Actinoplanes teichomyceticus ATCC 31121: one gene and its partner. The protein of the gene in region 2 interacts with the protein of the main gene of each other region in a pairwise test. Links are inferred from orthologs where the notes say so. Each region holds a gene or a part of one and is shown on either strand. Other genes may lie near its edges. The genes, in order: ACTEI_RS31795 and ACTEI_RS07560.

Region 1 (9,949 bases), 5.6 Mb from region 2 along the record:
GCCGGCGGCGACCCAGCCGGTGGCGGCCCGGTCGATTCCGGAGGCGGCCGGCGAGGGGGCGACCCTGCCGGTTCCGGACGCGGCCGGCGAGGGGGCCCCGGTTCCGGACGCGGCCGGCGAGGGAGCGGCCCCGCCGGTTCCGGAGGCGGCCGGCGAGGGGGCGACCCCGCCGGTCCCGGACGCGGCCGGTGATCGCGCCGGCGGCGCTCGCCCCGACCTCGGCCCCGGCGCGCGCGACCCGGAACCGCCGGCCGGTGACGCCGTCGTGAGCCCGCTGCCGGCCCGGACGCCGGGCGTGGCCGCCGGCCTGCCGGCCCGGACGCCGGGCGTGGCCGCCGGCCTGCCGGCGCGGGTCCCCGGCACGGCCGCCGGCCTGCCGACCCGCCGGGCCGGCGCGGCCGAGCAGGCGCCGCACGCCACCGGCTCCGGCGAGCCGGAGCCGGACGTGGACAACCGGGAGACCGAGATCCGTCCGGAGCTGGTCGTCCCGCCGCACCTGCGCCCGCCGGTCGATCCCTGGCCGGACGCCGACCCGCCGCACTGGCGTCCCGATCCGGAGGCGACGGTCGCCACCAGCCCACCGCAGCACGAGGTGCGCACCCCGCTGCCGCCGCAGCCCACCGCCGTACGCGCGAGGCAGGCCGGGAAGCCGGCCGGGAAGCGGGCCGCCGAGCCGGTGGTGGCGCATGCCCGGCCGGTCTCCCCGGTCGCGGCGCAGGCGCGCCCGATCTCACCGTCGCCGGGCCGCCCGCAGCCGCCCGGAACGGCCGCCGGCCGGGCCGTGGTGGCCGCGCCGCGCCCGCCGGCGAAGCGGCCGAAGGCGCGGCAGAAGACGCCCAAGCAGGTCGCGCCGCCGAGGCCGAAGCGCAAGAGCCGGCTGCTGCGCTTCTTCCAGCTGCTGCTGAGCCTGCTCACGATGCTCTGCGTGCCGGTGGTCGCGCTGATCGTGGCGTACGGCTACGGCAACTCCGACCCGTGGCAGGAGGACGCCGTCAAGGTGTTCGAGGACATCGCGGCGCTGCTGAACCTCTAGGCGCCGGAGCGGGCGGTCAGGACTCGTCGTCCTGGTGCAGCTCCCGCTCCCACTGGGCGAGCAGCTCACGGTCGCGGCGGGACTGCTCGGTGTCCATGGAGCGCAGGAAATCCGGGTCGTCGTCGGGCGCGGACGGCCGCGCGGGCGCTCGTCGGGCCGCCGGGCTGACCGGGCGGCCCCAGACGAAATACGCGATCGGCCCGGCCAGCGGGACGAGGACCACGACCAGGACCCAGAGCAACCGCGGCATGGCGCGCACCCGCTCCGCCGACAGGCAGGCGATGAGAGCCAGGGTCAGCAGGACGACTGCGACCGCGGCCGAGAAGATGAACAACCGGACCATGGGGCAATGATGCTCCTCCCGCGCGATCCCGGCGACGATCAGAGCATGACAACCAGACCGCCGATGATCGCGAAGGCCACGGTGATCAACGCGTAGGCCCGGATCGCCCGGCCCGCCGGTCGGGGAGTGCGGGCCCGCAGGCCTGGGGCGCGGTGCAGGGCGACGGCGGTCAGCGCGGCCCAGCCGCCCATCGCGGCGCCGGCGATCAGCCACTCGGCCGGGCCCGCGCCGGGATGGACGGCGGGGCGACCGGCCAGCAGGGCGACCGCGGCCGCCGACATGCCGGTGCGCCGCCAGGCCAGCCGGGTGCGCTCGGGGGCGGCGCCCGGGTCGCGCATCAGGCGAGGACCCGGTGGAGCACGGTGCCGACCAGCACCACCGCGCCGATCGCCACGGTGATGGCCAGCACCGCCGGGAAGCGGGAGCGGGGCAGGTCGACGCCGAGCCGCATGGCCCGCTCGGCGCGCGCCCAGTGATCGACGGCCCGGAGCGCGACGAGCCCGCCGAGCACCAGCAGCGCGATGGCGATGATCTCGCGGAGCCGGGCGATCGGCAGTGGTGGCAGGAACTGGGCGCAGGCCAGGCCGCCGGCGATCAGCGCGAGTCCGGTGCGGATCCAGGCCAGGAAGGTCCGTTCGTTCGCCAGGGAGAACCGGTAGTCCGGAGTGGTGCCCTCGGTATGGGCGCTTTCCGGGTCGAACCACTGGAGCAGGCCGCCGAACACCCGCTGATTATTGACCGATCGGGTCAAGAAGGTGGAGCCAGAGATTGCGTACTTCGTCACTCACGCAGGCCTCGCGCGGGCGGCCGCAGCGGCACCACGGCGAGTCGGGGCCGGAGCGGCCGTGGGGCTGCGGAGCGGTGCTCCCGCGCTCTGCGAGAGGATGAAGGGCGGGCAGGTTCGTACCGTCCAACAGTGCTGCGTTTTGGCCGGACATGTCAGACACCTCCTCTTGGCCATGCTAGCGATCGAGATCGTCTCGTGGGTGAGGTGTGTCACTCTGGGTGCCGGCACCAGCAAAGCTACTGGCGGGTAACCTTGCCGCATGTCCCGCCGCCCGGGGGTCTTCCGGCCGGCACGGATGGCCGATCGCAACGGTGCGTTCAATACAGGAGGGTCGTAGGAGCGCGATGAACATCGTCGTACTGGTGAAGCAGGTGCCCGACTCCGGTGCCGAGCGCACCCTGAGCGCAAGCGACAACACCGTCGAGCGGGGCTCGGCGAGCAACGTCATCAACGAGATGGACGAGTACGCCATCGAGGAGGCGTTGAAGATCAAGGAAGCGCACGGTGGCGAGGTGACCGTGCTGACGGTGGGCCCGGCCGGCGCGACCGAGTCGATCCGCAAGGCGCTCTCCATGGGTCCGGACAAGGCCGTCCACGTGCAGGACGACGCGCTGCACGGCTCCTGCGCGGTGGCCACCTCCAAGGTGCTCGCCGCCGCCCTCGCCCAGCTGAACGCCGACCTGATCCTGTGCGGCGCCGAGTCGACCGACGGCCGGGTCCAGGTCATCCCGCACATGCTGGCCGAGCGGCTGGGCGTGGCCGCGCTGACCGGCGCGCGCAAGCTCACCGTGGACGGCTCCCAGCTGACCATCGAGCGGCAGACCGACGAGGGCTACGAGGTGGTCACCGCCGCCACGCCGGCCGTCGTCAGCGTCTGGGACACCATCAACGAGCCGCGGTACCCGTCCTTCAAGGGCATCATGGCCGCCAAGAAGAAGCCGCTGCAGAGCCTCTCCCTGAGCGACCTCGGTGTCGCCGGCGACGAGGTCGGCTTCGCCGGGGCCACCAGCAGCGTGCTGGAGTGGTCGAAGCGCCCGCCGCGCACCGGCGGCGCCAAGGTCGTCGACGAGGGCAACGGTGGCGAGCAGCTCGTCGCGTACCTCGCCACCGAGAAGTTCGTCTGAGCCCGGAGAGGATGAGGGACATGGCTGAGGTACTGGTCGTCGTCGAGGCCTCGCAGGCCGCCGGCGTCAAGAAGGTCACGCTGGAGATGCTGACCATCGCCCGCACCCTGGGCTCGCCGTCCGCGGTGGTGTTCGGCGATGCCGCGCAGTTCACCGACAAGCTGGCCGAATTCGGCGCCGAGAAGATCTACGCGGCGTCCGGTGACGACGTCGAGGGCTACCTGGTCGCGCCGAAGGCCACCGTCGTGGCCGAGCTGGTCCAGCGGGTGCAGCCGGCCGCCGTGCTGCTCGGCTCCACCCAGGAGGGCAAGGAGATCGCCGGCCGCCTGGCGGTCAAGCTGGACAACGGCCTGCTGACCGACGCGGTCGAGGTGGCCGCCGACGGCACCGCCACCCAGGTCGTCTTCGCCGGTTCCACGATCGTCAAGTCCAAGGTCACCAAGGGCCTGCCGATCGTCACCATCCGGCCGAACTCGACCACCCCGGCGCCCGCACCCGCGTCGCCGTCGGTCGAGCAGCTGACCGTCGCGGTGTCCGAGAAGGACAAGCTGGCCAAGGTCGTCGAGCGGGTCGCCGAGCAGAAGGGCTCCCGCCCCGAGCTCACCGAGGCCTCGATCGTCGTCTCCGGCGGCCGCGGCGTCGGCAACGCCGACAACTTCAAGCTGGTCGAGGAGCTCGCCGACCTGCTCGGCGGCGCGGTCGGCGCCTCCCGTGCCGCGGTCGACTCCGGTTACTACCCGCACCAGTTCCAGGTCGGACAGACCGGCAAGACCGTCTCCCCGCAGCTCTACGTCGCGCTGGGCATCTCCGGCGCGATCCAGCACCGGGCCGGCATGCAGACCTCGAAGACCATCGTCGCGGTGAACAAGGACGCCGAGGCGCCGATCTTCGAGCTCGCCGACTTCGGTGTCGTCGGCGACCTCTTCAAGATCGTCCCGCAGGCGGCGGACGAGATCCGCAAGCGCAAGTAACCCCTGCGCGGTCACGGCCCGGCGGGGGACCGCCGGGCCGTCCCCTTTTCCCGGTACGACCGGTGGGGCCCCGCCCGCAGGCTTCCCGCCGAGCCCCGTGCATTCCCGCACGACACGGTTCCCGCCCCGGGCCGGTTGCGCGCCCCACGCCGGTTGCGCGCCCCACGCCGGTTGCGTGCCCCGCCCGCGGCCCACCCCAGCAGGCTCACCGCAACTCACGCGACCGGCGCTGAACGTGGCCGTCTCGCCGGACTGACCCCCACCACCCCCGGCCGCGGCCCCGTCAGCGCGGATAACCACCCCCAGCCCCAGCCGGCGCACCCGGCTGGGGCCGACGGCGGTCATCGGCGCGCGATACCCACGCTGAGCCCCGGCTGGCTGCACGGGCTGGTGTTGGTGGCGATTTTGCGTCGGGATGGCTGCACTGAGCCCCAGCCGGCCGTTTCCGGCTGGTGCTGATGGTGGTCATGGGCGCCGGATGGCCATGCGGGCCCACGGCGGTGGTGCTACCCGGGGTGGCGAGGGCCCGTGGGTGGGATCGGCGGGGTGGCGGGCCCGTGGGTCGGATTGCTGCCTGGCGGGGCCCGGTGGGCGGGGTTGCGGAGGCGGCGGGGCGCATGTCGGGCTGGTGCGGGGATGTTTGGGGTGGCCGGGACCACCCACGGGCGTAGCCCCGGAGGGCTTCGCGTTCTGGACGCCCCGGCGGCCAGCGGAGCCCGCAGGGGCCCTCGGCGGGAGCGGCGGTCTGTACCCCCGCGGACCTACGACATCAAGCTTTTGATCTTGGATGTGGTCTCGACCTGTGATCTTGGACGGGCGAGCGGCGAGGGGCGACGGCCGAGGGCCGAGGAGCGGCGGGCCAGGGATGACGGGTGTGGGGTGGTAGGTGGCGGTTCGAGCCATCGACCGGCGACTGGCCCGGCAAGTTTCCCGGGAGCAGGTTCTAGAGTGGGAAAAATGGCCTACCTCGATCATGCGGCGACCACGCCGATGCTCCCCGCCGCGCTGGACGCCTACGTGGCCGCGGCGCGGGAGATCGGCAATCCGTCCTCCCTGCACGCGGCCGGACGTGGCGCCCGGCGGATGGTCGAGGAGTCCCGGGAGCGGATCGCGGCGGTGATCGGGGCCCGGCCCTCCGAGGTGATCTTCACGGGCGGCGGGACCGAGGCGGACAACCTGGCCACCAAGGGTGTCTTCTGGGCGCGGCGGGATGCCGAGCCGGGGCGGCGGCGGGTGGTGGCCTCGGCGGTCGAGCACCACGCGGTGCTGGACGCGGTGGACTGGCTCGGCACGCACGAGGGCGCCGAGGTGACCCTGCTGCCGGTGGACGGCGACGGCCGGGTGGACCCGGACGTGTTCGCCGAGCTGGTGCGCTCGCACGGCGACGAGATCGCGGTGGTGAGCGTGCAGTGGGCCAACAACGAGGTCGGCACGGTCCAGCCGGTGCCCGAGCTGGCGGCGGTCGCGGCCACCGCGGGCATCCCGTTCCACACCGACGCGGTCCAGGCGGTCGGGCAGGTGCCGGTGGACTTCGCCGCCAGCGGGGTGGCCGCGCTCACCCTGACCGGGCACAAGCTGGGCGGGCCGGTCGGTGCCGGCGCGCTGGTGCTGGGCCGTGACGTGAGCTGCACGCCGCTGCTGCACGGCGGCGGGCAGGAGCGGGACGTACGCTCCGGCACGCTGGACACCCCGGGCGTGGTGGCGTTCGCGGTGGCCGTGGAGGCGACCGTGCGGGCCCGGCTGGAGTACGCGGACCGGGTCGCCGCCCTGCGTGACGAGCTGGTCCGGCGGGTGCTGGCCGCGGTCCCGGACGCGATCTACAACGGTGACGCCGAGCGCCGGCTGCCCGGCAACGCGCACTTCTCCTTCCCCGGCTGCGAGGGTGACGCGCTGCTGCTGCTCCTGGACGCGCAGGGGATCTACTGCTCGACCGGCTCGGCGTGCTCGGCCGGGGTGGCGCAGCCCAGCCACGTGCTGCTGGCGATGGGCGCGGACGACGCCCGGGCCCGCTCGTCGCTGCGGTTCTCGCTCGGGCACGACAGCACCGAGGCGGACCTGGACGCGTTGCTGGCCGCGCTGCCCGGCGCGGTGGAGCGCGCCCGCCGGGCCGGGGCGTGGAAGAGCCCCAGATAGGCTGGAGCCATGCGAGTTCTTGCGGCCATGTCCGGCGGCGTCGACTCCGCGGTCGCCGCGGCCCGCGCCAAGGACGCCGGGCACGACGTCACCGGGGTGCACCTGGCGCTGGCGCGTAACCCCCAGACGTACCGGACCGGCGCGCGCGGCTGCTGCACGCTGGAGGATTCGCGGGACGCGCGGCGGGCCGCCGACGTGATCGGCATCCCGTTCTACGTGTGGGACATGGCCGACGAGTTCCACGCCGGGGTGGTCGACGACTTCGTCGAGGAGTACGCCGCGGGTCGTACGCCGAACCCGTGCCTGCGCTGCAACGAGAAGATCAAGTTCGCGGCGGTGCTGGACCGGGCGGTGGCGCTGGGCTTCGACGCGGTGGTGACCGGGCACCACGCCCGGCTCGGGGCCGACGCTCTGCTGCGCCGCAGCGTCGACCTGGCCAAGGACCAGTCGTACGTGCTGGCCGTGCTGACCGGCGAGCAGCTGGCCCGGGCGGTGTTCCCGCTCGGCGACTCGACCAAGGAGCAGGTCCGCGCGGAGGCGGCGGCGCGCGGGCTGGCCGTCGCCGACAAGCCGGACTCGCACGACATCTGCTTCATCGCCGACGGCGACACCCGCGGCTTTCTCCAGAGCCGGCTGGGTGCGGCGCCCGGCGACATCGTGGACGGGCGCACCGGGGAGAAACTCGGCACCCACAACGGCGCCTACGGGTTCACGATCGGCCAGCGCAAGGGCCTCAACCTGCGGGTTCCGGCGCCGGACGGCCGTCCGCGCTACGTGCTGTCGATCACTCCGGTGTCCAACACGGTGACCGTCGGCCCGCGCGAGGACCTCGAGGTGGACGTGGTCACCGCGACCCGCCCGATCTGGCACGACGCGTCCGCCGAGCTCGACTGCGAGGTGCAGCTGAGGGCACACGGCGAGGTGGTCCCGGCCGCGGTCACGGTCACCGGGGACTCGCTGGTGGCCCGGCTGAAGACCCCGGCCCGCGGGGTCGCCGCCGGGCAGGCCGTCGTCGCGTACCGGCCGGACGCCGGTGGCGACATCGTGCTCGGCTCGGCCACCATCACCGCCGGCACCCGGGCGGCCGCCCATGCCTGAGAGCACCCCGGAGTTCGTCTGGCCGGCCGGCGCCGCCACCGGCATCGGCTCGCTGCCCGGCACCGACATCGCCGAGGCGCAGCGGATCGTGCTGGGCGAGCTGCCCGACCTGCCGCACCTGCCCGAGCTGCCGGAGCGCGGCCCGGGCGCGGACCTGATCGGCCGCGGCGCCGGGTTCCTGGTCGATCTGCCGGTGCAGCTGTACGCCGGCCGCTGGCAGATCGCCGGCCGGCCCGGCAGGGATCTGCGGCGTACGGCCGATCTGCTGGAGCGCGACCTGGACCAGCTGACCGAGCAGGCCGACGGGTTCACCGGCACGCTGAAGGTCCAGGCGGCCGGCCCGTGGACCCTGGCTGCCAACCTCGAGCTGCCGGTCGGCGGCCGGATGCTTCGTGACCCGGGCGCGGTCCGCGATCTCGCCGACTCGCTCGCCGAGGGGCTCCGGCGGCACGTCGCGGACGTGCGCAAACGGGTGCCGGGCGCGACCGTGCTGCTGCAGCTCGACGAGCCGTCGCTGCCGTCCGTGCTGGCCGGGCAGGTGCCGACGGAGAGCGGGCTGAGCGCGTACCGGGCGGTGCCCGCTCCGGACGCCGCGTCCCGGCTGCGCGCCGTGGTGGAGGCGGTGGACACCCCGGTGGTGGTGCACTGCTGCGCGCCGGACGTGCCGTTGCAGGTGATCCGGGACGCGTCCGCGTCCGCGGTCGCCTTCGACCTGTCGCTGCTGGCGGAGCTGGACCCGGTGGGCGAGGCGGTCGAGGCCGGGCTGGGCCTGTTCGTCGGCGCGGCGCCGACCCGGCCGGCCGCCGGGCAGCGGCCGGATGCCAAGCAGATCGCGGAACGGGTACGGAAGTTGTGGCAGCGGCTCGGCTTCCCGGCGGCCCGGCTGCCGCGGCAGGTGGTGCTCACCCCGGCCTGTGGACTGGCCGGCGCCGCTCCGGGGTATGTGCGTGCCCTGCTGAAGGCATGTCAGGAAGCGGGCCGCCGGGTCGCCGAGGTGTGATCCCCGTTTTGTCGGGGGGTGCGACTACCGTGCCTCGTAGGTCAACAGACACGGAGGTTGCGGTGACTTCACCCAGCGCAGAGCCCGGCGCGGAGCCTAGCGCGGAACCCGGCGCGGAGGCCGCCGCGCGGCACGCCGAGCTCGCCGATGAGATCCGTGACCATCAGTACCGCTACTACGTGCTCGACGCCCCGATCATCTCCGACGGGCAGTTCGACGCGCTGCTGCGCGAGCTGGAGGCGCTGGAGACCGAGTTCCCGGCGCTGCGTACCCCGGACTCCCCGACGCAGACGGTCGGCGGCACGTTCTCCAGCGACTTCGCCCCGGTGCAGCACATCGAGCGAATGATGTCGCTGGACAACGTCTTCACCTTCGACGACCTGGACGCCTGGGCCGAGCGTACGGTGCGCGACGCCGGCGGCCCGGTCGCGTTCCTCTGCGAGCTCAAGGTCGACGGCCTGGCGATCAATCTGACGTACGAGAACGGCAAGCTGGTCCGTGGCGTCACCCGGGGCGACGGGCGCACCGGTGACGACGTGACGCCCAACGTGCGGACCATCCGGGAGATCCCGGAGCGGCTGGCCGGCGAGGACGTGCCCGGGCTGCTCGAGGTGCGCGGCGAGATCTACTTTCCGGCCGAGGCGTTCGCCGACCTCAACGCGTCGCTGGTGGAGCAGGGCAGGGCGCCGTTCGCCAACCCGCGCAACGCCGCCGCCGGCAGCCTCCGGCAGAAGGACCCGCGGGTCACCGCGTCCCGCGGCCTGCGGATGGTGGTGCACGGCATCGGCGCGCGGGAGGGTTTCAACCCGGCGTCGCAGTCGGAGGCGTACGACGCGCTGAAGGCCTGGGGGCTGCCCACCAGCTCGCGGTGGCGGCTGGTCGAGGACATGGCCGGCGTCCGGAAGTTCATCGAGTACTACGGCGCGCACCGGCACGACGTCGAGCACGAGATCGACGGCGTGGTGGTCAAGGTCGACGCGGTGGCGATCCAGGGCCGGCTCGGCTCGACCAGCCGCGCGCCCCGCTGGGCCATCGCCTTCAAGTACCCGCCGGAGGAGGTCACCACCAAGCTGCTCGACATCGCCGTGAACGTGGGACGCACCGGCCGGGTCACGCCGTACGCGGTGCTCGAACCGGTGCAGGTGGCCGGCTCCACGGTCGCCCAGGCCACCCTGCACAACGCCCGGGAGGTTGCTCGCAAGGGCGTGCTGATCGGGGACACCGTGGTGCTGCGCAAGGCCGGTGACGTGATCCCGGAGGTGCTCGGCCCGGTCGTCGACCTGCGCCCGGCCGACGCCCGGCCGTTCGTCATGCCCACCGAGTGCCCGGCCTGCGGCACGCCCCTGGCCCCGGCCAAGGAGAGCGACGTCGACATCCGCTGCCCGAACGCCGAGTCCTGCCCCGGCCAGCTGCGCGAGCGGCTCGCCACGCTGGCCAGCCGCGACGTGCTCGACATCGAG
Region 2 (10,104 bases):
CAGGGCTTCACCATCGACAACCCGAACGCGCAGAACTCCTGCGCCTGTGGCGACTCGTTCCACTGATCCGGCAGCTTTTCGCAGGCCGTCCCGTCCGCGGGGCGGCCTGCTGCACGTGATCGCCCGGTAGTCTCTTTCCGTAACGACCCCGACCCAACCCTGAGGGCCGCCATGAAGATCGCCGTCACCGGCTCGATCGCCACCGACCACCTGATGCACTTCCCGGGCCGGTTCGCCGACCAGCTCATCGCCGACCAGCTGCACAAGGTCTCGCTCTCCTTCCTCGTCGACGACCTGGTCGTGCGCCGTGGCGGTGTCGCGCCGAACATCGCCTTCGGAATGGGCCGACTCGGTCTGCGGCCGATCCTGGTGGGCGCGGTCGGCGCCGACTTCGCCGACTACCGGTCCTGGCTGGAGCGGCACGGGGTGGACTGCGACTCGGTTCACGTCAGCGACGTGGCGCACACCGCCCGGTTCGTCTGCACGACCGACGACGACCTGAACCAGATCGCCTCGTTCTACGCCGGCGCGATGTCCGAGGCCCGCAACATCGAGCTGGCCCCGGTGGTCGAGCGCTGCGGCGGTCTCGACCTGGTGCTGATCAGCGCCAACGACCCGGCCGCGATGATCCGGCACTCGCAGGAGTGCCGCACCCGTGGCTACCGGTTCGCCGCCGACCCGTCGCAGCAGCTGGCCCGGATGGGCGGCTCGGACGTGCTGAGCCTGATCAGCGGCGCGGACTACCTGCTCACCAACGAGTACGAGCGCTCCCTGCTGGAGACCAAGGCCGGCCTGACCTCCGAGCAGGTGCTGGACGAGGTGCGGATCCGGGTCACCACGCTCGGCAGGGACGGCGTGGAGATCACCGGGAAGGAGATCGAGCGCATCCACGTGCCGGTCGTGCCGGACGTGCTCGGCGAGGACCCGACCGGCGTCGGCGACGGCTTCCGGGCCGGCTTCTTCTCGGCCGTCTCCTGGGGCCTCGGCCTGGAGCGGGCCGCCCAGGTCGGCTCGCTGCTCGCGGCGCTGGTGCTGGAGACCGTCGGCCCCCAGGAGTACGACATCAAGCCGGAGGAGTTCACCAAGCGCCTGGCCGTCGCGTACGGCGAGGACGCGGCCGCCGAGATCGCGCCGCACCTGCCGGCCTGAGGTAGAAACAGACCATGGTCCTCGCCGTCTTCGCCGGCCTGCCCGGGGTCGGCAAGAGCACGCTGGCCGCCGCCGTCGCCGGTCAGCTGCCGGCGGCGGTGCTCGCCGTCGACACCGTCGACTTCACCCTCCAGCGCTACGGCGTGCACGAGCCCCGGCCCGGCTTCGCCGCGTACGGCGTGGTCGCCGCGCTGGCCGAGGAGCAGCTCCGGATCGGCCACCACGTGATCATCGACGCGGTGAACCCGGTCAAGGCGGCCCGCGAGCTCTGGGTCGACCTGGCCGACCGGATGGACGTGCCGCTGCGCGTGGTCGAGGTGCTCTGCGGCGACGATGCCGAGCACCGGCGCCGGGTCGAGGCGCGCTACCAGGCGCGTGACCACGAGGGCGTGCCGGACTGGGTGCGCGTGCTGGAACGCCAGGCGGAGTACGAGCCGTACCTGGGCCCGCGCCTGGTCGTGGACACCTTCCTGGCCAAGGATCCGGTGCCCCGGGTGGTCGAGTATCTGAGCTGAGCCGGCTCGGCTTCGCGGCGCGGGCGATGCGCCGTTGCCGACGGTGGCGGTCGGTCAGGTGGTTCGGCGCACGTCGAAGGTGTGGCCGTGGCCGGCGACGAACTCCTGACCCTTCATCCGGCACCAGGCGGGGATGTCGTTGGCCGCGGCCGGGTCGTCGGCGAGCACCCGGACGACCTCGCCGATCGCCGCCTGCGGGATCGCCTTGGCCAGCTTGATCACCGGCAGCGGGCAGCGCTGCCCTCGGCAATCCAGGGTGATCAGAGCCCGGCCTCCGCCCGGATCCCGGCGACCAGCCCGGGCAGCACCGCGAGGAACCGGTCCACGTCCTGCTCGGTGGTCCCGCGATGCAGCGAGACCCGCACGTTGCCGTGGCTGAGCACGCCCATCGCCTCCAGCACGTGGCTGGGGCGCAGCGTGGACGAGGTGCACGAGGAGCCGGACGACACCGCGAAACCGTGCCGGTCCAGCGCGTGCAGCAGCGCCTCGCCGTCCACGTAGAGGCAGCTGAAGGTGACCAGGTGGGGGAGTCTCTCGACCGGATCCCCGACGATCTCCACGTCCGGCACGGTCGCCGCGACGCGGTCCCGGATGCGGTCCACCAGCGCGCTCAGGCGTACCCCCTCGGCCTGCGCCTCGGCGCTGACCGCCCGCAGGCTCGCCGCCGCGGCGACGATCGCCGGCAGATCCGCCGCGCCCTGCGGGCGAGGGCGATAAAGATCATCCTGCGGCGTGGGTGAGATCCATCGCACCCCTTTGCGTACGGCCAGCACACCAACCCCCGGCGGCCCGCCCCACTTGTGCGCGCTGGCGCTCAGCAGCGACCAGCCCGGCGGCACCGCCAGGCGGCCGACCGACTGTGCCGCGTCCACGAACAGCGGTACCCCGGATTCCGCGCAGTATTCCGCCGCGGCCGCCACCGGCTGCACCGTGCCCACCTCGTGACTGGCGCTGATCAGCGCGGCCAGGGCCACCCCCGGCGCGGCCACCGCGGCCGCCCAGGCGTCCAGGTCGAGCCGGCCGGTGCGGTCCACCCCGACCTCGGCGGTCTCCGCGGTCCCGGCGGCGTGCAGCACCGCGGAGTGCTCGATCGCCGAGTGCACCAGCACCCGCCCGGCCCGTTTGCGCCCGGCCAGCCCGCCCAGCACCGCGGCCTGCGCGGCCGCGGCTCCGGAGGGCCAGAACGAGAGCTCGTCCGGGCGTACCCCGAGGATCTCCGCGACCACCGCGGTCGCCGCCTCCTGCAACCGCTGCGCCCGCCGGCCCTGCGCGTAGAGACGTGCCGGGTCGGCCCAGCCGTCGGCCAGAGCCGCGAGCAGCGCCTCCCGGGCTACCGGGTGCAGCGGGACGGCGCTGGCGGCGTCCAGGTAAACATGCGCCCCGGCCGGATCGCCTGTGTAATCCACACAGGGAACGGTATCGTCCGGTTGACTGGAGATTCGTGGAAGGTCCCGGCCGAACGCCCCCCGGTGACGGGCGGCCCGGCCCTGGTCGAGTAGTGTGCGACCGTCGGTGAGCCTTGCCGCCAGGTGTCCGGTTTCGGCAGGCGGCGCTGCTAAGGAGGCAGAAGCAGGTGGGCGCAAGGAGTTCGGCCACAGGGCCGCGGGCGATGGGCCGGGCGGCCGGGCTGGGGCTCGGCGGCGCGATGCTGCTGGCGCTGCTCGCAGGCTGCTCGGCTGAGGACGTCGGGAAGAAGTTCGGCCACTTCGGATGGCCCGGCCCGGGTATCAGTCTGCAGGCGCACAAGATGTACGACCTCTGGATCGCCTCGACGGTCGCGGCCCTGGTGGTCGGCGTCGGCGTCTGGGGCCTGATCTTCTGGTGCGTGATCCGGTACCGCAAGCGTGGCGAAGAGCTGCCCGTGCAGACCCGGTTCAACATGCCGATGGAGGTCCTCTACACGGTCACGCCGGTGCTGATCGTCGCGGTGCTCTTCTACTACACCGCGATCGTCCAGACCGACGTGGACAAGCTCTCGAAGAACCCGGACCAGGTCGTCCAGGTCACCGCGTTCAAGTGGAACTGGGAGTTCGACTACCGCGACGGCATCGGCACCGAGGCGAAGACCGTGGCCTCCACGGTCGGCTCCTCCGACGTCATCCCGATCCTGGTGGTCCCCACCCACGAGAAGATCCGGTTCGAGGAGATCAGCAAGGACGTCATCCACTCGTTCTGGGTGCCGGAGCTGCTGTTCAAGCGGGACGTCATGCCGGGCAACGTGCGCAACGTCTTCGAGGTCACCCTGGACAAGGAGGGCCGCTACGTCGGCCGGTGCGCGGAGCTCTGCGGCACGTACCACGCGTTCATGAACTTCGAGCTGGTGGCGGTCACGTCCGCCGAGTTCGACAAGTTCCTGGCCGCCAAGACGGCCGGGCAGTCGACGCAGGACGCGCTGACCTCGATCGGCAAGGCGCCGTACGCGACGACCACCCAGCCGTTCAACACCCGGCGCCAGACGCACAGCTGGAACCAGTCCGGCGCGACCGAAGCCGCGGGAAAGTAGGGGTTTGACGTGAGGACCGAGTACAAGATCTTCCTCGGGGTCGCCCTGTTCCTGTTCGGCGCGGCCGCCGTCTACGGCTTCTACACCCACGGCACCGGCGACCACGTCGAGTGGGTCGGCACCATCGCGCTGATCCTCTCCGCGCTGCTCTGCTCGATGTGCGGCGGCTTCTTCTGGTTCGTCGCCCGCCGCATCGACCTGCGCCCGGAGGACCGGGAGGACGGCGAGATCGCCGAGGGCGCCGGCGAGCTCGGCTTCTTCAGCCCGGGCAGCTACTGGCCGTTCGGCATCGCGCTCTCCGCCGCGGTCGCCGGCCTCGGCCTGGTGTTCTGGATGTGGTGGCTGCTCGCCGCCGGTCTGATCGCAGTGATCTTCAGCTCCTGCGGGATGCTCTTCGAGTACTACACGAGCACCCGCCAGCCCGCCGAGCACTGATCCGGCCGCACCTCGAAAGCCCGCGCCCCCGTTCGGGGAGCGCGGGCTTTCCGTTGCCCTACGGGCACCCGCCCCGCTCAACATTGGCCCGGCCGGATCCCGGAGCCCGCGCACTCGTCCCGGGAGCGCGGGCTGTCCGCATGTCTGACAACCCCTCCCGGGTACGAGCCGGGGGCCGGCGTCCGCAGGCAGAGCCGAGCCCCGGGGCGGTCGGCGCGCGAGACCGCCGCCGGCCCGGGCCACCCGGGCGCGGCCCGGCGGCCGGGAGGATCGCCGGCGCGGAATGGTGGCCGCGGTCCGCTGTTCGCCTCGTGCGGATGGTGCGGCGCTGTTCGTGTCGGGCGGGGTGGTGCGGCGCTGTTCGCGTCGCACGGGACGGTGCGGCGCTGTTCCCGTCGCACGGGACGGTGCGGCGCTGTTCGTGTCGCGCCGAGGCCGTGCGGCACTGCTCGTGCCGGGCGGGGTCGAGGGCGCTGCCGGCACAGCCGGGCGGTGCCGGGGGAGCACCGATCGGAGCGGAAGCCTCCGTCCCGCGCGGGCACGGTACCCGGTCAGGCGGCGGCGGTGCGCTGCTGCGGGGCGATCCGGCGGGACCCCTGCGGCGCCATCCACAGGTGCACGACGATCGGCGCCACCACCTCGGCGGCCCCGCAACGGGTGCAGACCAGCTCCGGGCAGTCGTCGTCGTGCCCGTCGTCACACGGCGGCGTCTCGAAGAGCATGTCGCCGTCACAGATGACGCAGCGCAATTCGCGTTCGTTCACGGGTTTCTCCTTCGTGCGGAAGGTGGGATTACCCGAATGTCATTCAGACGCTGTCATGTCAATCGGGTGATACCGAGCATTGGCGGCGGCGTGTTGCGGTCTTTTTCCGGATATTTCAGCAACTAGGGCCTCAACCCCGCGCCAAACTCATCCCGCCGGGCGTCAAATTTATGGTTCCGGCCCGTCGCGGCCCAAGTCCGACCCGTCACCAGTGACGGAGCCCATCGTCACCACGGCCGCGCCGGCTACCGCGGAAAGGACTTCGCGGGCCGAAAGGCCCGGCCCCGCCGAGTTGTCCGGCCCGGCTGGGTTGTGCGGCCCGGCCCAGTTGCCCGACCCGGGCGAGCTCCGGCGGCCCGGCTGAGTTGTTCGGCCCGGCCGGCTTGGCGGTATGCGGCCGGGCCGGCGGAGCTCGCCCGGGCGGCTGTGCCGGTCATGTGCGGTGTGGTGGGGCGTGTGGGAGGGCGGCTGTGCGCCGGTGCTCCCGGGCGCGGCAGGCCCGCCGAGTGATGGCCGCGCGCCGGTCATCCGGGTCGCGTCCGGGTCCGCCGGGCCGGACCGCCGGGCGCCGGAGAGGCACGGGGCGATCGGGCTCGGCGGGCGCCCGGAGGTCGTACCGGGAAGGGGTGCTACTCGGCGGCCTTGGCCGCCTGCGCCGCCGCGACCCACCGCTCCAGCAGCGCGGTCGTGGCGCCGGAGTCGATCGCCTCGGCGGCGCGGGCGATGCCCGCCCGCATGGTGTCCCGGAAATCGCCCGGGAAGCCGCTCTGCGCGGTGAACGCGGCGGCCGCGTTGACCAGCACCGCGTCCCGCACCGGGCCGGTCTCCCCGGCGAACACGCGGCGCGCCACGTCGGCGTTGAAGGCCGCGTCGCCGCCCCGCAGCGCGGCCGGTTCGCTGCGCGGCAGGCCCAGCTCGGTGGCGTCGACCAGCATCTCCTCCACCTTGCCGTCGCGGGCCAGCCAGAGGCGGGTGGGCGCGGCGGTGGTGAACTCGTCCAGGCCGTCCTCGCCGCGCATGACCAGGGCGGAATCGCCGCGCATGGCGAACACCCCGGCCATCACCGGGGCCATCCGCGGTTCGAAGCAGCCGACCGCCGCCGACGCCGGCCGCGCCGGGTTGGTCAGCGGGCCCAGCATGTTGAAGAAGGTGGGCACGCCCAGCTCGCGCCGGGTGACCGAGGCGTGCCGCATCCCGGGGTGGTAGCGCGCCGCGAAGCAGAAGCCGATACCGGCCTCGGCGACCGTCCGGCTCACCCCGGCCGGGCCCAGATCGAGCGGGATGCCCAGGTGTTCCAGCAGGTCGGCGGTGCCGGTGGTGGAGGACGCCGAGCGGCTGCCGTGCTTGACCACGGTCACCCCGGCGGAGGCGATGACGATCGCCGCCATGGTGGAGATGTTCACCGTGTTGGCCCGGTCGCCACCGGTGCCGACCACGTCGACCGCGCGGGCGCGGACCTCCGCGGGCAGCTCCACCAGCGTGGCGTTGGCCAGCATCGCCTTCACCAGGCCGGCCAGCTCGGCCGGCGTCTCACCCTTGGCCCGCAGCGCCACGGCGAAACCGGCGATCTGGGCCGGCGTGGCGTTGCCCGCCATGATCTCGCCCATCGCCCAGGCCGTGTCCGCGGCGGCGAGTTCCTCGCCACGCAGCAGGGAGCTCGTCAGGTTCGGCCAGGTGCGTGCGCCCATGCGGGGCCTTTCGTCGGGGGTGGCAACTCGGTCGGTCAGGTGCGGGGCAGGGCGCCCAGCGGCACCGCGCCGGCCCGGCGGGCGCGGAGCAGGCCGGCCACCGTCTGGCCGGTGACGACCGGGTCGAGCGGGGCCAGCAGGGTGGCGTCGACCTGCGAGTAGGCCGCCAGCCACCGGTCCGCGGCACGGGCGATCACCACACAGGTGGGCGGGGGATCCGGGTACTCGTCCTTGGTCTGCCGGGCGATGCCGAGCCCGCCGGCCGGGGTCGCCTCGCCGTCGAGCACCATCAGGTCGATCTCGTACTCGTCGAGCAGCCGGCGGCACTCCTCCCAGGTGGAGGCGTCGGTGAACTCGACGGCGAGGTCGGCCGCCGGACGCGGGCCGATGGCGAGCCGGATCCGGTCGCGCACCGCAGCGTCGTCGCTGTATAGCAGAACGGTGTACTTGGTCGTGGTGGTGTCGCTCATGTTTGTGCCCCACTTCACCTCGGAGGTCCCGCCGATCGTACCGAATCTGTTATCCGGCGTCGGGCTCCGGGCGCGGCGGCTGCTCGCGAGCTGTGATCTTGGCCGCCGCGGCGGCGTCCTCGCTCTCCACCCGGTCCAGGGCACGGTCGATCCGGCGGGCCTCGCGCTCCGACTGGCGTACCCACTGCACCACCAGGATGCCGAGCATCGTGACGCTGACGATCTCGCCGCCGGCCCACAGGATGCCGCCCGCGGTGACCTGGTCGGAGTGCGGATCCATCCAGCTCAGGTGCAGGTTCGGGTACCAGTCGCCGCCGAGCAGCTCCTTGCTCTGCATGATGGTCAGCCCGAGCACCGTGTGGAACGGCACCGACAGCACCATCAGCAACGCGCGGCCCGGGTACGGCCAGCGGTTCGGCAACGGGTCCAGGCCCAGCAGCGGCCAGAAGAACAGGCAGCCGGTGATCAGGAAGTGCACGTGGATGAATTCGTGCAGCCAGGCGTGCTCCAGGGTCTGCCGGTACAGGCCGGTGAAATAGAGGACGAACGGGTTCGCGATGAACAGTCCGAACGCGACCAGCGGAAACGTCAGGACCCGGACGTACCGGCTGTGGACGAACGCGAGCAGCAGCTTGCGCGGCCGCTGGCGCAGCACCCGCAGCGCCAGGGTGGTCGGCGCGCCCAGGGCCAGGAAGATCGGCCCGATCATGGAGAGCACCATGTGCTGCACCATGTGCACCGAGATGAGCGTGGTGTCGTACGCCTCGATGCCGGTCACCGTGACCGCCGCGACCGACCCGAGTCCACCGGCGAGGAAGGCCGCGGTGCGCCCGCCCGGCCAGTGGTCGCCGCGCTGCCGCAGGCGGTGCACCCCGTACAGGTACAGGGCGGCCGAGACCAGCAGTCCCAGCGCGATCAGGCTGACCAGGTTGAACCGGGTGAAGATGGCCGACGCGGTGAACGGTGGAAGGTCAGTATCCCCGGCGGCGTCGGCCAGCAAGGCGATTTCGACTGACTGCACCACTCGAAGCTAGACCTACCGCCTGGTCACCGAATATTCCGGGCTGCCCACAGTGCCGGATTAGGGACCCCGCCTGACCTTGGACCTATGGCGGGGGAATAATGGGCCCGTGACAGCGGCAGCCATCGACAAGAGCCGGATCCACTCGCTGACCAGACCCAACATGGTGAGCGTCGGGACCATCGTGTGGCTCTCCAGCGAGCTCATGTTCTTCGCGGCGTTGTTCGCCATGTACTTCTCCATCCGCGCGGCGGCGCCCGAGCTGTGGGAGAAGCACACCGAGGTGCTGGACATCCCGTACGCGACGACGTTCACGGTGATCCTGGTCCTCTCGTCCGTGACCTGCCAGCTGGGCGTCTTCGCGGCGGAGAAGGGTGACGTGTTCGCGCTGCGGCGCTGGTTCACGGTCACCTTCGTGATGGGTCTGATCTTCGTGCTCGGCCAGGCGAACGAGTACCGCAACCTCATCCACGAGGGCGTCAAGCTCAACGGTGACGGGTACGGATCGATGTTCTACCTGACCACCGGCTTCCACGGCCTGCACGTGACCGGCGGCCTCGTCGCCTTCATCGTCTACATGATCCGCACGACCATGGGCCGGTTCACCCCGGCACAGGCCACGTCGGCCATCGTCGTGTCGTACTACTGGCACTTCGTCGACATCGTGTGGATCGCGCTGTTCGCCATGATCTATTGGCTTCAGTGACCCAGCGCCGCAGGCGAGGATCTCTAACGACACCCAGAGGGACATAGCCCATGACTTCTGACACCCCCGCCCGCAGGCGTTCCCGGGTGTTCTCCCGGCGCGCCGGCGTGCCCAGCCGGGCGCGTCGGCGGCTCGGCGCGGCGGTGCGCATGCTCGCGGCGCTCGCGCTGGCCGGAGGCGTCTACACCGCCTTCACCCCCGGCGCCTTCGCCGAGGACACCACCCAGCTCTCCACAGCCGCGCAGCAGGGCAAGGAGCTCTTCGACAACAGCTGCATCTCCTGCCACGGGCGGGACGGGCAGGGCGTCGAGGGCCGTGGCCCCAGCCTGATCGGCGTCGGCTCGGCCTCCGTCGAGTTCCAGGTGGGCACCGGCCGTATGCCGATGACCCGCCAGGAGGCCCAGGCCGAGCAGAAGAAGCCGCAGTTCACCCCGGACGAGACCAAGCAGCTCGCGCAGTACGTGCAGGAGCTCGGCGGCGGGCCGGAGCTCCCGTCCGGCAGCCTGCAGGCCGATCTGAAGACCAACCCCGAGGCCCTGGCCCGCGGTGGCGAGCTCTTCCGGGTCAACTGCACCTCCTGCCACAGCTTCGGTGGCGCCGGTGGCGCGCTGTCGTCGGGCAAGTTCGCCCCGAGCCTGCACGACGCCACCGAGGAGCAGATCTACGCGGCCATGCTGACCGGCCCGCAGAACATGCCGGTCTTCGGTGACAACCAGATCACGCCGGACGAGAAGCGCGAGATCATCACCTACATCACGCAGCAGGTCCAGGAGGACAAGGACCCGGGCGGCGTGTTCAACCTGGGCCGGTACGGCCCGGCGACCGAGGGTGTGGCGATCTTCCTGTTCGGCAT

What was found.
Region 1: the proteins of ACTEI_RS07560 (region 2) and ACTEI_RS31795 interact in binary tests that used the Escherichia coli proteins (3 or more experiments, as listed by UniProt). The link is inferred for Actinoplanes teichomyceticus ATCC 31121 from one-to-one orthologs.

What each region holds. Positions count from the first base shown.
Region 1 is NZ_CP023865.1:7,250,251-7,260,199, reverse strand. What follows is about bases 4,510-7,303. They hold ACTEI_RS31795 (cysteine desulfurase family protein), read left to right. Parts: upstream 4,510-5,215; coding sequence 5,216-6,391; downstream 6,392-7,303. Other genes in these bases: mnmA (tRNA 2-thiouridine(34) synthase MnmA), read left to right, coding at 6,401-7,303. Also shown: ACTEI_RS38785 (Hsp70 family protein), read left to right, coding at 1-1,033; ACTEI_RS31820 (PLDc N-terminal domain-containing protein), read right to left, coding at 1,050-1,376; ACTEI_RS31815 (DUF202 domain-containing protein), read right to left, coding at 1,415-1,714; ACTEI_RS31810 (YidH family protein), read right to left, coding at 1,714-2,100; ACTEI_RS31805 (electron transfer flavoprotein subunit beta/FixA family protein), read left to right, coding at 2,508-3,287; ACTEI_RS31800 (electron transfer flavoprotein subunit alpha/FixB family protein), read left to right, coding at 3,308-4,258; more of mnmA, read left to right, coding at 7,304-7,489; ACTEI_RS31785 (methionine synthase), read left to right, coding at 7,482-8,489; NAD-dependent DNA ligase LigA, read left to right, coding at 8,453-9,949. UniProt on the Escherichia coli protein: Master enzyme that delivers sulfur to a number of partners involved in Fe-S cluster assembly, tRNA modification or cofactor biosynthesis. Catalyzes the removal of elemental sulfur from cysteine to produce alanine.
Region 2 is NZ_CP023865.1:1,649,850-1,659,953, forward strand. The notes cover bases 324-3,272. They hold ACTEI_RS07560 (sulfurtransferase TusA family protein), read right to left. Parts: upstream 1,929-3,272; coding sequence 1,719-1,928; downstream 324-1,718. Other genes in these bases: ACTEI_RS07550 (carbohydrate kinase family protein), read left to right, coding at 324-1,149; ACTEI_RS07555 (P-loop nucleotide/nucleoside kinase family protein), read left to right, coding at 1,164-1,664; ACTEI_RS07565 (cysteine desulfurase family protein), read right to left, coding at 1,925-3,070. In the rest of the region: iron-sulfur cluster insertion protein ErpA, read left to right, coding at 1-66; more of ACTEI_RS07550, read left to right, coding at 172-323; ctaC (aa3-type cytochrome oxidase subunit II), read left to right, coding at 3,274-4,167; ACTEI_RS07575 (cytochrome c oxidase subunit 4), read left to right, coding at 4,177-4,602; ACTEI_RS07580 (hypothetical protein), read right to left, coding at 5,154-5,366; trpD (anthranilate phosphoribosyltransferase), read right to left, coding at 5,996-7,054; ACTEI_RS07590 (hypothetical protein), read right to left, coding at 7,090-7,524; ACTEI_RS07595 (cytochrome c oxidase assembly protein), read right to left, coding at 7,574-8,545; ctaE (aa3-type cytochrome oxidase subunit III), read left to right, coding at 8,655-9,251; qcrC (cytochrome bc1 complex diheme cytochrome c subunit), read left to right, coding at 9,302-10,104. UniProt on the Escherichia coli protein: Sulfur carrier protein involved in sulfur trafficking in the cell. Part of a sulfur-relay system required for 2-thiolation during synthesis of 2-thiouridine of the modified wobble base 5-methylaminomethyl-2-thiouridine (mnm(5)s(2)U) in tRNA.